DNA from 2 places in the Fusibacter sp. QWL-12 genome. Region 2 is predicted to be linked to the other one. Evidence: riboswitches for the same ligand, from Rfam matches in the RefSeq annotation. Region 2 holds a riboswitch; the other holds the start of a gene.
What was found. A riboswitch is a leader RNA that binds a small molecule or an ion and turns the genes downstream of it on or off. The one in region 2 is predicted to bind cobalamin.
Positions count from the first base shown of each region.

Region 1: another riboswitch for cobalamin. It lies ahead of AC4PID_RS11560 (DUF4430 domain-containing protein); the one in region 2 lies ahead of cbiQ (cobalt ECF transporter T component CbiQ).

Region 1 covers NZ_CM178745.1:2,371,537-2,379,475, forward strand. The annotation lists gene AC4PID_RS11545 (Na+/H+ antiporter NhaC family protein) at 1-1,205, opposite strand, end outside; gene AC4PID_RS11550 (GNAT family N-acetyltransferase) at 1,302-1,880, shown strand; gene AC4PID_RS11555 (B3/B4 domain-containing protein) at 1,877-2,560, shown strand; cobalamin riboswitch at 2,587-2,755, shown strand; gene AC4PID_RS11560 (DUF4430 domain-containing protein) at 2,888-3,283, shown strand; gene AC4PID_RS11565 (hypothetical protein) at 3,283-3,786, shown strand; gene AC4PID_RS11570 (putative ABC transporter permease) at 3,956-5,017, shown strand; gene AC4PID_RS11575 (M55 family metallopeptidase) at 5,033-5,830, shown strand; gene AC4PID_RS11580 (cysteine peptidase family C39 domain-containing protein) at 5,827-6,621, opposite strand; gene AC4PID_RS11585 (toast rack family protein) at 6,721-7,668, shown strand; gene AC4PID_RS11590 (PRD domain-containing protein) at 7,907-7,939, shown strand, end outside.
Region 2 covers NZ_CM178745.1:1,921,081-1,929,019, forward strand. The annotation lists gene AC4PID_RS09390 (sensor domain-containing diguanylate cyclase) at 1-1,736, shown strand, start outside; gene ybaK (Cys-tRNA(Pro) deacylase) at 1,766-2,239, shown strand; gene AC4PID_RS09400 (kanamycin nucleotidyltransferase C-terminal domain-containing protein) at 2,256-3,284, shown strand; gene AC4PID_RS09405 (energy-coupling factor ABC transporter substrate-binding protein) at 3,373-3,699, opposite strand; gene AC4PID_RS09410 (energy-coupling factor ABC transporter permease) at 3,699-4,451, opposite strand; gene AC4PID_RS09415 (energy-coupling factor ABC transporter ATP-binding protein) at 4,467-5,309, opposite strand; gene cbiQ (cobalt ECF transporter T component CbiQ) at 5,311-6,195, opposite strand; cobalamin riboswitch at 6,347-6,529, opposite strand; gene AC4PID_RS09425 (Na-translocating system protein MpsC family protein) at 6,730-7,131, shown strand; gene AC4PID_RS09430 (methyl-accepting chemotaxis protein) at 7,249-7,939, shown strand, end outside.

The DNA of each region.
Region 1 (7,939 bases), 450 kb from region 2:
TTAATCATAATACCATTAACATTCCAAGGAATCAAAGCGACGATGTTTAGCCCTAGATTTGCTGTAAGCATCACTAGAAACTCGCGTTTGACACCTTGGGCATCAAAGTGTGGTGCCATATATTTTCCCGTGACCATAGAGGTCATCGCTTGGCTGCAAGTCACCATGCTTAAAACGATGCTCAATAAACCGGTGTTAAACATCAATTTTATTTTTGAAGGTTTTTTAGGAACAAAGGGATCAATGATAGGCTTCATTAAGCTGTCAGCTTCAAGTAAGCTATTAAAAATACCTGAGAAAAATATGACTAGAATAACGTTTAGCATCTGTTTGAAGCCAGATGTCTTTAAATAAGCAACCGTTGCAGAAGTCGAAGAAAATCCATGATATAAGGTCTTTATAATCTCTGTTACTGAACCTAAAGTTTGAATGGATAATATTAGACTGATCGCAAAAACGATTGTAAGCACCCTTGTAATAGGTTGGTTTAAAAGTAAGAGTAAAATCAATACCCCTAAAGGGATGAGCCTGAAAATAGAGATGTTAAAAATTTGCTTTAAGTTCTCATTGGCTGCAATTAAATCACTTGTAATCACAGCGCTTTGGCCTTTAAAGAAAAAGAAAATTGTCGTTATGACGAATGGAACCAGTGCACTAACGAGTAATACCCACATATTTTTTTTATAGTCGGTTTCAGTGACATTTGAGAGTAAATGTAGACCAGAGGAAAGTGGTGAACATCGATCGCCAATATATACTCCTGAAAGTAGTGCGCCGATCATTAATGGGTAAAAGACACCTTCCTGTAATGCAATAGATGAAAATAGCGGTAGTGTTATGGTTAATGTTCCAATCGCTGAACCTAAAATCATTGATAAAATAAAGGATATGATAAAACCTGCTAGAAGTAAATTTTGTCCAACCATCCATTGTGTCGCGTAATAGATGGCGGTAGGGAGTGCGCCTGAAGCCATAAGCACTGGAAGCGTAATACTGATGAGAAACATTAAGAGCATTGTCTTCGAAACCGACTTAGTGTTATGTATGATTAGCTTTGGCAATATGCGTTTGCGACTTAAAAAAAGATAACCAACCGCACAAGTTGTCGCCATACCAAGATACATGGGAACACCTAATACAATTGATACTGCAACGAAAAATAAAAGTAAACCAATATAGCTGTAGGATTTTATAGTCGTGTTCATATTTGAGCTCCATTTGTAGTTTCTTCGTCCGATTTTGTTTAAGATGTGATATATTTATTATATCGTTACTCATACTTGTTTTCAATGGAGGTTATAATGGCGATTCGTGTAGAATTTATGAACCCTTCCCAAAGTCATATTTTTGTTGACTATATTGATCATTTAAAGTTTGGACATGCACCTGAATGGTCAACCTGCTACTGCAGATACTATCATACAAAAGCAGACCAAGATGAATGGATGATGCGCAGTGGTAACTTAAATAGAAGTGAAGCGATTATGTCCATTAAAGAAGGCTCAATGCAAGGCTTCTTAGCGTATGATGAAGACAAATGTGTTGGATGGCTCAATGCTAATGATTCAAGCGCTTATATCAGAATTGAAGAGGACATAAAACCTATCGTAAAGGATCAAAAAGTCGCTTGTACCATGTGCTTTATTATTCATCCAGATTATCGTAATAAAGGAATTGCCAGACAGCTCTTGTCTGCAGCTGTAGCGCATTATAAAGCGCTTGGATATGACGGGATGTTAGGCATGCCATTTGTATCTAACGAGTTTCAAAAGCAGTATAGAGGCACATTAAACATGTATAAGGAGCAAGGGTATAAGGAAATCGAGGTACATGAAAGTGTTCACGTTATGTGGAACGACTTCAAAGGAGGATTTCAATGAAAACCCTAAAAATAGATCCATCTTACACTGAGAAGATTACTGGATTCAAACTCGGGATTTTAGTAGCTGATGTGATAACGACAAGCGATGATGAGCGACTTAAGACATACATGTTTACGGCGTTTGAAGCTTTACAGAAATCTATGAAAGTGGATCAAATCAGTCAACTTGAGCCAATCAAAGCTGGTAGAGCTGCTTATCGAGCTTTCGGTAAAGACCCTACTCGTTATCGATTATCATGTGAAAAGCTATTACGAAGAATACTTAAAGGTGAAGGACTTGATTTTATTAATAATATAGTCGATCTATCAAATTTGATTTCAATGACACAGGTTTGCCCAGTGGGCACCTTTGATTACGACAAACTAGGCGAAGATATCACTCTTAGAGCAGGACGAGAGGGAGAGAGCTATCTAAGCCTTGGTAATCAAGAATTAAATTTAGCAGGATTACCCATATTTTCCGATGAAAATGGCCCATTTGGCTCTACAACTTCTGATTCGTCTAAAACCAATGTAGAACTCAAAACAAAAAAAATTGTCATGAGTCTCTTTGGCTTTGATGAAACGTTTGATCTGAGTGGCGCGTTAAATGATGCTGAGCAATTATTGATAGACTATGCGAGTGCCAAGATTTACTGTAAGGAAATTATGGATGCTAAAAAAGAGTTGCAATTTTAGTGGTATTTTTTTATAATGTTCATGATATACAATGTAAATTTATGCGGTGTCGAAAGACTTAATAGGGAATCGAGAATGCTCGAGCTGTCCCAGCAACCGTGATGCTGACAAGACTCATATTACCACTGCGCAAGCGGGAAGGGTGAGTTGCGAATGAAGCTAAGCCGGTAGACCTGCCCATAGATCGCTTTATTCCCCTGGGGGTGGGATGGAAAGAGTCGAATTTCAACTCATTTCCTATCTCAAGGAAGTGAGTTTTTTATTTAGCCACAATCTTGCTTGTGGTAAAATCAAGGCGAAAACGCTTTGAAATTAAAGGAGAAGGATATGAATAAGAAGGTAGTATTAATTGGTTTAGTTGTTTTACTAGCAGTAGTTGCATTGTTTGGTTACAATCAATTTTTCGGTCCAGATGCTAAAGCTGGCGAAAAATCAGTTACAGTTGAAATTTATGTAGAATCACAAGGCATAGATAAAACATACAACTTCGATACGGATGCAGCATTCTTATACGACTTATTAAATGAAGTGAAGGATCAAGTTAAATTTGAGTCAGAAGATTCATCATTTGGTCCAATGGTTGTTGGTTTTGAAGGTTATAAGGCTGATAGTACAAGCGAGTATTACCATGTATTAATCAATGGTGAAGACGCTATGGTGGGTGTCAAGGATGTACCTGTAACCGATGGCGATGTCTATAGATTTGAGTTACGTAACTTCTAATGAGAGCAAAAGATATTACACTAATTGCTATTTTATCCGCTTCCTTGACAGCGGGGAAATTTGTTCTTAGTGTTGTACCAAATGTTGAAATTGTAACCTTTTTAATGATACTTTACACAGTGTTATTTGGCTATAAGAGAACCCTAATGGTCGTAGCTGTTTTTGTTACCACAGAAATTCTCATCTATGGGTTTGGAACGTGGCTTTTAGGCTATTACATTTTGTGGCCGACTTTAGTGATATTAACACATATTATCAGTCGTACACTGAAGTCAGAGTATGGCTATGCGATTTTATCGGCTATTTATGGTTTTACATTTGGATTATTTTTTGCGTTGTTTGAATCGCTGTTTTATGGTATCAGTTATGCTATTCCATATTGGATTTCAGGTATTCCATTTGATATCGTTCATGGCACTTCAAATTTTATCATTATGCTCGTATTGTATAAGCCAATGGTGAAAACGATAGGTTTTGCAAAAGAGAAAATGCATGTTGCATAAGAAGAAACCCCTACGGGTTTCTTTTTTTATGATTTATACTCGCAAAAATTTTAGTTGCTGATTGAATGCTAGTAGAGAGATGCTTTTAAGTTTGTATCTAGACTATTCTGATAGTGTCATAAGTATGTTATATTAGAGTTAATAGTGAACAGTAATGGAGTGTGATAATTTGCAAAGAATAGCTTTCTTATTTTTAGCGTATTCATTGATTGGATGGATTTGGGAAACATCTTATGTTTCGATAAAGAATAAAAAAATAGTCAATCGAGGTTTTTTGAGGGGACCAATTATTCCGATCTATGGATTTGCAGTGGTAACGATCATACTTTCTATAGATTGGGTTATCCCGTATATTGAGGCGTTTTCAAAGTTTGAAACCGGTTTGACAATGATTTACATAGCTCTTGTAGCATCTGTATGGGAATATGTGACATCTTATGGTATGGAAGTGCTTTTCAAGACGAGATGGTGGAATTATACGGAGCATCGATTTAATATTAAAGGTCGAGTTGCACTTGATGTTTCTATCTTTTGGGGAATCGGTGGATTTATATTATGGCGCTTTGTCAATCCACTTGTCATGATGATTTACGATCAGTTTAAAGCTCAGAGTATGAACACTTTCTTGGTAATTGCCTACTTGGTCATTTCCATAGACACGATAACGACCTTAATTGAGTTAATCAATCTTAGAAATGTTGTTATCAGATTACAGCAAGCTTCTGAAGAAATCGTTGATCAAATCACAGAGACTCTGGATAAGGTGGGTGAGGGATTAGATAAGTTAACTGAAACGGTGCCAAAGATTGGTGAAAAAATAAGTGAGAGAATTAGTGATAATCTTGAAGACGTTAAATCAATCGTTACAGAGGTTATTCCAGAATCTGTTTTTGAACAGCGATTGAAATTAAAAGAGGCTATTGAAGAAGCTAAATTAAAAGTAAAATCGGGTGCGTTTTATAAAAAATATGGCAACTTTAATATATATTCTGAATTTCTAAATGAAATGAAAGAACGCAATAAGGACCAAAATACAAGTGGCTTAACACGATTCGGAGAGGCACTTGAGAAGGTTAAGAATACGAGAGGTAAACGTTTCTTTAAAAACTATCCAAATGCAGCGACCAGTCAGTTTGGCTTAATGCATACCCTGCACGATAAATTAAAAGAAAAGCAAATCAGTGTAATGGCTCGAATGGACAAAGACAACAAAAGTGAAGACAATAAGTAATTTGTGGAGGCACATATGAAAGTGTTTATTAGTATTGATATGGAAGGCATAACAGGCACAACATTATGGCAAGAATGCCAGTCGGATCACCCTAGTTATCAGGCACACGTCAAACAAATGACCAATGAATGTCTTGCAGCATGTGAAGGGGCTATAGAGGCTGGTGCCACTGAAATCGTCGTAAGAGATGCGCATAATACAGCCACCAATATAGATATGAGTTTGCTACCCAAAGAAGTGAAAATTATTAGACAGTGGAGTGGACATCCTTATTCTATGGTGGATGGTATTGATTCAAGCTTTGATGCGGTATTGTTTGTAGGGTATCATGGAGCAGCGGGAAGTCCTTTGAATCCACTTTCTCATACGATGACGGGTCGTTCTCAAAAAATCTCACTAAATGGTTTACCAGCCAGCGAGTTTTTACTTTACAGTTATGCCGCTGCACTTGAAGGCGTACCTACAGTTTTTGCATCTGGTGATGAAGGACTTTGTGAACAAGCCAATGCGCTTTACCCCAATATTAAAACCGTATCCGTTAAATCAGGAAAAGGTGGCAGCGTCACACATCTTTCGCCAAACTTAGCCCTTGATAAAATAAGAAATACCGCTAGAGTTGCTCTTAGCGGTAATTTAAAAAATCAAGTAGTTGCGTTGCCAAAACACTTTGAGGTAAGCATCACCTTTAAAGAGCATGTAGATGCAAAAAGGCGATCCTATTATCCAGGAATGATACAACTTGATGCAAACACTATACAATTTAGTACGGATGATTATTTTGAAGTGTTAAGAATGATTGCTTTTGTGCTTTAAGGTTCTGAGATAACGACCGCAAAAGGATACCAGTTTAAAATGGAAGACATTAAGACGCTGGATTCATAGAAGCGGTCTTTTCCTTTTGGTTCACCGTCATCGTAGCTTTCGTTCCAATTGTTAGGATCGTAAACTTCAAAGTAAAGTTTACCGTCAGCGACGACATAACCTTTGACGATGAGGTAGTGTCCGCTGTCAAAAGTATAAAATCGATTAATTCTTTCATTGGCATTGCCATTAAATGGGATGTATCCCATGCTGTTATTAATAATGGCGATACTGCCTTGGTCGAGTATGTTTCTTAAGTCAAAGTCAGATTCCAGCGCAATTATTTTATAGGGAATATCATAAAGATCAAGTGCATTGTTAATGTCATCGCTATACCACCAACCGCCACTTGAACGGAATTTTTTTCGAGCTTTTTCAGCGGTTGCTTTTGTATCTTCATCATACCATTTGGCAGCCATTTCAATAGAACTGGGCCCACAATTGTTTCCAGCGTGTAAACCAGTGGTAGCTTGATCGACATACCAATCATATTCTCTGCCGTTATTTACATAGACAGATATATTGTCTCCCAATCCCCAATCTTGTGATACCGCATCGATTGCTTCAAGCTCGAGTTCTTGTGGATCAACGGTTGTAGCGTCTGAAGATGTGATAATGGCAATTGTCGTTTCGAGCGTCAAAGGCTGTGTCGTATCAATTGATTTTGGTGAACAAGCTGTTAAAAGCGCAATGAATACTAAAAGATAGATGTAATAACTGCGTTTTAGTTTAATAGAACCCATTATTGCAACCTCCAATTGTAAATAAACATTAAGATGACTTTAACCTAATATTAAGAAAACTATATCATAATGTAAGAAATAAATAAATGAGGTGGAGATATGAAGTTATTTGTAAAAGGTGCTCTTGTTGCAATCCTTGCACTATCGATGACTGCATGTTCTTTGATAAATGATGATGATCAACCGTTTAATGTATTTGATACGAAAATGGATGAATCTGTTCATTATGATAAAAGCGTCAAAGGATTCAGTCAAATCGAACTTGAAATGGACATAACTGTTTCAGATGTTGAAGTCATAAGTACAAATGGAACCGATATTGTTTTTGATCAAGAAGCTAACCTAAAAGAATTACTTGCAACTGCGAAGTATGAAGAACATGGGGATACACTTAAGGTCATCTATAGTAATAAAGATTCCTATAAGCTTAAAGCACAATCGCAAAATAGTAAAATCACCATAAAAGTACCTGAAGAGATTAAAATAAAAATCGACTCTAACTTAAATGTAGGCGATTATAAAATTGATGCAAACAAGTTAGTACTAACAGAAGTTAATCTAGAAACCAACGTTGGCGACACCACTTTATCAAGTAATGCAGATCAATCTAGCTTAAGCTATATCAAAATGACATCAGATGTTGGTGATTTGTTCCTCGATATAGAGAATGCAGAATCATTAGATACAGTCAAAATGGATACCAATACAGGTGAAATTAGAAGCTACTTTGACGGTAATTATGAACAAAGACTTGAACTAGTTGCGGATACAGATGTGGGCGATATGCATTTGTCTTTTAATGGTGATTTCAAAGAAGCCGTTAACTTAGATTTGGATGCAAATGTCGGCGATATTAAGCTTGAACTCCCTAAAGGGCATGAGATGGTATTTGATATAAAATCACCTGAATTTACTTCCAGTTTGGATTGGGCAAACATTGAGTATAGCAAGTCAAGAGATCAATATAAAGTGGATGGTGATGAAAGCCAGATTAACATCAAGATTAACCTCAACGTAGGGGATGGCAAATTTAGCTATAGCAATTAATAAAATTATTTAATTATGTACTATTTTTTGTACTTGACAGCAATTTTACACTCTGTTAACATATTGGTATAAGAAATGGTATGTTACTGTTTAATCAGGCATGAACCAAAAGCGTCGCTTTTTGTTCGTGTCTTTTTTGTTTTAAGAATGCCTGTCTCATTTAAATTTTGTAAGGATACCTTGTTCGTAGGGTATAAGATGTCTGTAGCTCAGACAAATTTATTTAATGGTGGTACTAGTGAAAAATAAGTATAAAATTGTAAGAATTTAT
Region 2 (7,939 bases):
TAATGGTTTTACTTATTCTAATGATGCTGGTGTTATCAGGCTGTGCTGACAGTCATGATACCGAGCTCATCGAGTTTGGAACATTGGATTTAAGTGAATGGGTGCCAAAGGACGACGTAACAGTTAAACTAAATGGCGAATGGGAACTATATCCGGGGCAACTTATCTTTCCAGGAGAATTTGATGCTTTCGCAGAGGACAAGATTTATTTTCATGTTCCCAATCCATACAAAACTGGGGCGCACGGTGAAGTGCTCGAAAAAGATGGCGTAGCAACGCTAAGACTGGTTATCAAAATGCCTGAAACTGCACCTGAAACAGAGGTTTATGGGCTAATCGTCAGACAGGTAATGACGGCATCAAAGGTTTGGATCAACGGTGTTTCTTATTCTGAGGTTGGATTCGTTACGAATGATCCAGATGCGTTTAAAGGTAGCTTTGAACGACAAATGATCACATTTAAACAAGAGCTTCCTGAGCTTGAAATAGTGATCCAAGCGGCAAATTATCATAACATAACCGGCAAGATTAGAGACATTCAGTTGGGCACGGCACTGGCGATTAAACACCACTATATTCAAAGTGTTTCCACCGATATATTTATTGCTGGAGCGCTTGTCATAATGGCGGTGTATCATTTTGCGTTGTTTTTAAAACGACGCTCTTATAAAGCACCACTTTATTTTGGCTTTTTTTGCTTGATTATCTCGCTGCGCAATGTTTTAGTTGGCGGTAGATTTGTCTATGAGTTCTTCCCAAACATTACGGTAGAACAGTTGAATCGATCGGCATATCTTACTGTCTACGGAGGATTGCCATTTATCGTCGCATTTTTTAGAACTCTTTTTCCTAGGAAAATACCTGCTAAGCTCGTGTATGCATTAGTCGCTTTAACATTATCGGCGAGTAGCTTAACCCTACTTACACCTATCAGTCTATATAGCAAATTGCTTTTACTATATGAAGTCGTATTCGCATTGATTTTCCTATATGTACTGTATGCAATCTTCTACGAAGTCACGCAAAAAACACAGGGAGCACTCATCCTTTTTATAGGTGTGCTTGTCTTCGTAGGTGCAACCTTTAACGACATGCTTCTTCAAGAGGGGATTATCCAAACGAGGTCGCTTGCATCTATCGGATTTTTTATCTTCATCTTTTCTCAGGCGTACATTATGGCAATTCAGTTTTCAGATGCCTTTAATAAGGTTGATAAACTAATGGAAGAGAATAAGGCCGTGTATAGAGACGATTTGACTGGACTTCTAAACAGAAAAGGATACTATGAAAAAGCTGAAACCGTACTGAAAGAAGCGAGAGAAAGTAGACGTTCCTTTGCTATTATCTATGGTGACTTAAACCGTTTTAAACAAGTGAACGATAATTACGGTCACAAAGAAGGCGATAAGGCACTGATCATGGCGGCTAACCTATTGGTTGAAGGCTCGCACAAGTCCGATGTAGTTGCTAGATTAAGTGGCGATGAGTTTATCATACTGTCAACAGAGCTTAAAACAGATGCAGCTGTATTAGATCGAATCAATCAGGTGAGCATTTTATTTGATAATTATAATAAAAAGTCGGTAAAACCTTATCAACTATCCATCAGTATGGGTTATGCCTTATATGATGCAGATGCAAATCAAAGCCTAGATATGTTGATGCTGGTAGCGGATAAAGGCTTATATGTACAAAAAGAATCGTTTGCAAAAGCAAGTGATCGACGAACAAAATAAAGATGATCGATTTGGAATGGAGCAATACAATGAAGAAAACAAATGTAGAACGTATCTTAGAACAAAGTAAGGTCCAATTTACGGTGGCACACTATGAACCTGACGATGGAAAAATTGATGGTGTATCCGTAGCTGAAAAAGTAGGCAAACCAGTGGAATGCGTTTATAAAACACTTGTCACCATGGGGCAGAGCAAACAGCTTTATGTATTATTGATCCCTGTAGCTGAGAATTTAGATTTGAAGAAAGCTGCAAAGGTTTGTGGCGAAAAAAGTATTGAAATGATTCCCGTTAAAGACATTGAAAAATATACAGGCTATATAAGAGGTGGCTGTTCACCTATAGGGATGAAAAAGAAATATAAAACCTTTATACATGACGCTGCAACTGAACTCGACGAAATCACAGTAAGTGGTGGTAAGATTGGGACACAAGTATCACTCAATCCTGAAGTGTTAAGGCAAATGATACAAGCTGAGTTTTCTGATTTAATTACGTCTTAATCTTCATGGAGGTTATATGAAGCCAGTAAAAGCATTGGAAGCACTACTTGAGAAAATTAAGAAGGACTATGCGGATGACATCGCTATCGTCGTGGTGATGGGATCGACGATCTATGGTGAAACACATGCTCGAAGCGATTTGGATCTATACTTTGTCGTTGATAATGATCGAGGTTACGAACTGGGCAAAGTGTTTATCATCGATGGTATCGGTTATGATTTTTGGCCAATTTCTTGGGAAAGACTTACGAGAATCGCCAATCACGATGAGCGAATTACTTCGATCATCACCGAAGGTAAAATTATGTACTACAAGGATCAGACAGCGTTGGATCGGTTTATGTCGCTTAAGGAGATTGCACTTGATACGAAGGACCGTGAAAAGTTTGAGTACAAGGCGTTTTCCAAGCTGACTGAGGCGTACCGCCCACTTTATCAACTGGTACAAACAGAAGACCTGTCTGTAGCGAGGCGATTTGGGATAGAAGTTATCTATTCAGTCACAAATGCCATTGCGCTGTTTAACTCAGATACGGTAAAACGTGGTCGAGGTAAGTTGAAAAAAGAAATTCTTTCAATGGCACTTGTTCCACCTGAGTTTGATAGATTATACGACACGGTGTTTGTATCAAATGAAATAGAAATAATAAAATCAGACATCATTCAGTTGTTTGAAGCTACAAAGCGTTATTTTGAGTCTAAGAAAACGACACATCCATTTAAAGATTGTTTTATAGACTTTTATGAGGAACTCATTAATTCCTATAATAAGATTGGTCGTGCAGTTGAGATCAACGATGCACAGACTTGTTTGTTTGTCGCTGTTGAGATGGATATTGAGTTAACGCCAACGCTTGATAGAGCAGGGCTAGACTTAAGTGTTCTCCCTAATCTAGTCGCAGCCTATCGTTCAGATGATTTGGTCAATTTTGGTCTAGCTGCAAAGGCACATCAAATAGCCTTAGAAGCGCTTTTAAAGGAAAATGGCGTTGCTTTAAGAATATTGAATGACGAACTGGCGCTGAGACAGTTCTTAGGGCTTTAAATTATGATTATGATATAAAAAAGTGAGCTGAGATTAATATCAGCTCACTTTTTATATATGCTAATTAGTAGTTATTAATTAGTAGTCACTATTGATCTTCCATAGCTCTCATTTTTTCTTGTTTTGTTCTCTCTACAAATCGTCCTAAGAAAAAGGCGATGATCCCAACACCGATACCCGTTTGAACACAGAAAAGTAAGCTTTCGACTTCTCCAGGCAGTTCGCCATCGATCCATCTTTCCATAACCGGGGTGAACCAGGGTTCGTATTCAGTACCTGTAATTTCAGAGACCACCTGACTGCCTGCATCATCAGAACCACCAAATTCAGCGCCTTTTACGAGGAAAAGTGGAACAATCGCGATGATTAGAACGAGGGAGAGCAATAAAACGACCTTTAACTTTGTTTTTTTCATCACTCTTCACCTACCTTTATAAATCCAATGCCCTTAAGCTCAGATTTTGCATAAGTTTCAAGCGCCATGATGATTAAGACACTGAGGATGCCTTCGATAATTGCCAGTGGGATTTGAGTCGGAGCGAAAACTGCAAGGAATTTTGCGCCTGAAACCAGAAAGCCACCAGATTCTGAAGGATAAGCAAGCGCAAGTTGTAAGCTTGTGATGCAGTAAGTGAAAAGATCACCTAAAGCTGCAGCTAAAAACACGCTCATATGCTTGCCGACTTTGAGTTTGCGACAGATCACATAGACGGCATAGGTTAAAAAAGGCCCTGCGATCGCCATTGAAAATGTGTTTGCACCCAGTGACGTCAAGCCGCCGTGTGCAAGTAGAATTGCTTGAAAAATGAGTACAATTACGCCAAGTACACTTACAGCAGTTGGACCAAAGAGGATCGCACCTAGGCCTGTTCCTGTCATATGCGAACAACTACCTGTAACTGAGGGGATTTTTAACGATGAAATGACAAAAATAAACGCACCGGACATAGCGATGAGTGTGATTGATTTGCGATCGTTGTTAACCGTTTTCTTTATAGATAGATAACCCAGTACTAAGAATGGCAGTGTAATTGCGCCCCATAGGATACAATACATTGGTGGTAGATAACCTTCCATAATATGCATTGCATTTGAAACTGGTACAAAGCCGACGATGAAAGCAATGGCGATACTGACCATAAAGATCGTTTTTTGTTTCAAATTCATGATGTGTCCTCCCTATCAAATATTGGTGTAATTTTTAATCAGCGCTTTTAGCGCTTCAGAGGTTCTTGGATAATCATCATTAGCAGGTAGAAGGGAAGCTTCTACCATTGCCTCATAAACAGCTAGCAGGCTTGGCTTTACGAGATTGGCTCTTTTTAAAAGCGCATCGTTCTTGAAAATCTCAAGAGCAGTACCATCACCTATGATTTGTCCCTTGTCAAACACCACCACTCGATCTGCCCAGCGATAGGCAAACTCAATATCATGAGTGGACAAGATCAAGGTTTTACCCGAAGCATTTAGATCGTGAAGTAGGCTTTCGAGCATTTGACTGCCGACAGGATCAAGAGAGGCAGTGGGTTCATCAAATATGATGACTTCAGGATGCATCGATAGAATGCCTGCTATCGTGACACGTTTCTTTTCACCACCACTTAGATAATGAGGTGGGCGATCTGAAAGTTCGGTCAGGTTTAGAGTTTCAAGTGCAGCGTCAACGCGCTGAGTTACCTCTGAACGAGACAGCTTTAAATTCATAGGTCCAAAACCGACTTCCGAACGTACGGTGGACGCAATGATCTGGTTATCTGCATCTTGGAAAACGATGCCGATGTGCTTTCTAAGATTTTTAAGACTGCCCTTATTAAGCTCAGTTCCGCGATAAAGGATCGACCCTTCGTCAGGCGAATAAACCCCATTTATATTTAAAAAGAAGGTAGATTTTCCAGAACCATTGGCGCCGATAACGGCGATTTTTTCGCCTTCACTAATGATGAGGTCAATGCCGTTTAAAGCATTCGTACCGCTGCCATAGGTATATTTTAACTGTTTGACTTCAAGTATGGTTTCAGTGCGCATTTTATCCCCTTAAGTATGAATTTAGCCCTACCATGAAAATGAAACTGACGAGAACAGATACTGTTGCTAAAAGCTTAGGATTAAAGTACCTTTCTTCCTCGTAGTAATGGTATTCACCTTCATAACATCTGGATTCCATTGCAATATAGTATTGATTGGCCTTTTTAATAGATTGAATGAGTAGCCCAGCTGCGATTTGACTAAACGTCCTCAGGGAGGCTTTATAGTCGACATAACCATTCCTCGACTCAGCAGCATTTTTCATACGCATCGTAACGTCTAGTAGTATGAAAATAAACCTATAAGTCAGTGCCATCAGCTCTATGATCAAGCTTGGAAGATGACACTTTTTTAGTACTAAGATTACCTCTGAAGATGGCGTAGTAAGCGCCAACATCTGCAAACAGCTAATGGCTGCAAACATTTTTAATCCCAATAATCCAGCTGCTTTCAGAAGATCAAGATTTGTATAGAGATACCCACTCAAAAATCTGACCGATAAACCGGAAGGCACCAGCGTGCTATAATCGACACTAATCGTCAATAGACTCAGAAGTATGAAAGTTATCGGAATTGAAAGAACTCTCAAATACTGAACCAGACTCAGTTTGCCGATAACGACCACAAGAAACATCGCTGTCACCAAGATCATCGTGGAGACCAGCGCAGAATCGAATCCGATTCCCATCAACAGAAGTGAGATTGAAAGAACTGACTTTAGTACTGGGTGCCAGTGTTTTAATCCCGATTGATAGGCATAGTAATCGATTGAGAGCGATTCACCGTGATGATGATGTTTTTTACCTTGCGTCTTTGCTGATTTTAGGACGTTTGCGAAGATGATCATAATCATGATCAAGATATATGATAATGCGATGAGTTTCATTTGATTCCTGCTTTCATAATAAATTAAAATCAAAAAGACCTCTCGAAACGAATTCGAGAGGCCATGTCATCAAAGCTCATAGCAACAAGGTTTTCAGATGCCCAGAATAGGCGCACTTCAACCGTGTATCTCCTCTATATCTTCGTAGAGTTTACAGATACAAGAAATGGCAGGCATTCTGACTTAAGCATCAACATCTTTTCCACCTTCCCAGTTACCCAGTGGCACTACGGAAAAGACTCTTCTATTACAGCGGCGAGACCGTGGGAGATTTACACTCCACTTTCCTTTTAACAGTAGAAAAACCTACTGCACCTATTTCTATTTTTAATTACGACTCTAATTATAATGGGTTGATAAGAAAATATCAATTGAAATTAAAAATAATTTTAGTTGTGTTTGAATCCCCCAATTTCCTGAGTTAATTAAAATGATTCAATTGTGAAGGTGAATTCTAGGGAATTATTTACAAAAAAATGAAGAATAAATTAACTTCCGCAAGTATACTTGCAAATAAATGGTTTTAGTTTTATAATGAAATTGTATATTGTAATAATTTATTCATGTGGTGATGAGTTGATTTTTTCGAATGATGATAAAAGCAGGTTTCTAAAGGCGTTTACAGACATAATAAAAAGTATCAACGGAAAGGGCCCTAAGAATATATATATAAAATATTATGAAGAAGAGCTTCACGTGGTATTACAGGGGGTTGTCACTGAATACGAACGCTATTTAATTGAGAATTTTGGAGATGAAGCGATTGAAGTATTTACTAGCTTTTATCAAAGAGATTGTTTGAATACGGAGTATAAATTTTTAAATAAAATCAACGATCAGTTTCAATTTAGTTTCTATAAATTAGAAGTTGATTTCTTAAATGATATTTTTGTATATAAAATGAAAATTATGCATCAAAGTGATTTGAACGAATAGCTTGGTTGGACTAAAAGAGAGATAATTATCTGGCTGAAAAGTAAAACCGATCTTAATATGTCATATGACATATTTAAGGTCGGTTTTTTTGTTATAAAAAATGAGGGAGGAAAATTTATGAAGGGGTTTAACAATTTAAAAACGGGCACAAAAATTATTTCTGGTTTTATTTTAGTTGCGATTATTACTGCTGTAGTAGGAGTCGTAGGGATGATGGTGACACAAAAAGTGGACGGTTATTTGGAAGAACTATATTCAGAGAGGCTAATTCCAAACGCGATTCTAGGGAAAATTCAGCTTAACCAAGCAGAAGCTCATTTTGAAATGGGGGAGCTACTTTATAAATCTCAGCTTGGTAATGTAGATAGTATCATTAGCGACGTCACTCAGACACTAAATCGTATTGCTACAGAGAACAATGATTTAATTGAAGAATATGAAGCCAGCAACCCACATGAGGACGAGCTTGCGCTACTAGAAGCCTTTAAATCTTCAAACACTGCCTACAGACAATACCGTGAGGAAATCATCTCATTGGTATCACAAAAAAAATACAGTCAAGCTATTAAGCTTAACGAAACGGCTGCAGAGCTCAGAGAGCAAACAGAAAATGATTTAGCAGATCTAAAGGATATGAATAACCAAATTGCAATAGAGCTTAAAGATAACAGTGATGCTTATATGATAATGGGTAGAACGACTACATTTATTTTAACCGCAGCGAGCATTTTTTTAGCCATTTTTATTGGATTATTAATTACTAGAAATATCGTCAGAGGTCTTAAAGAAACAGTCAAACAAGCTGAAT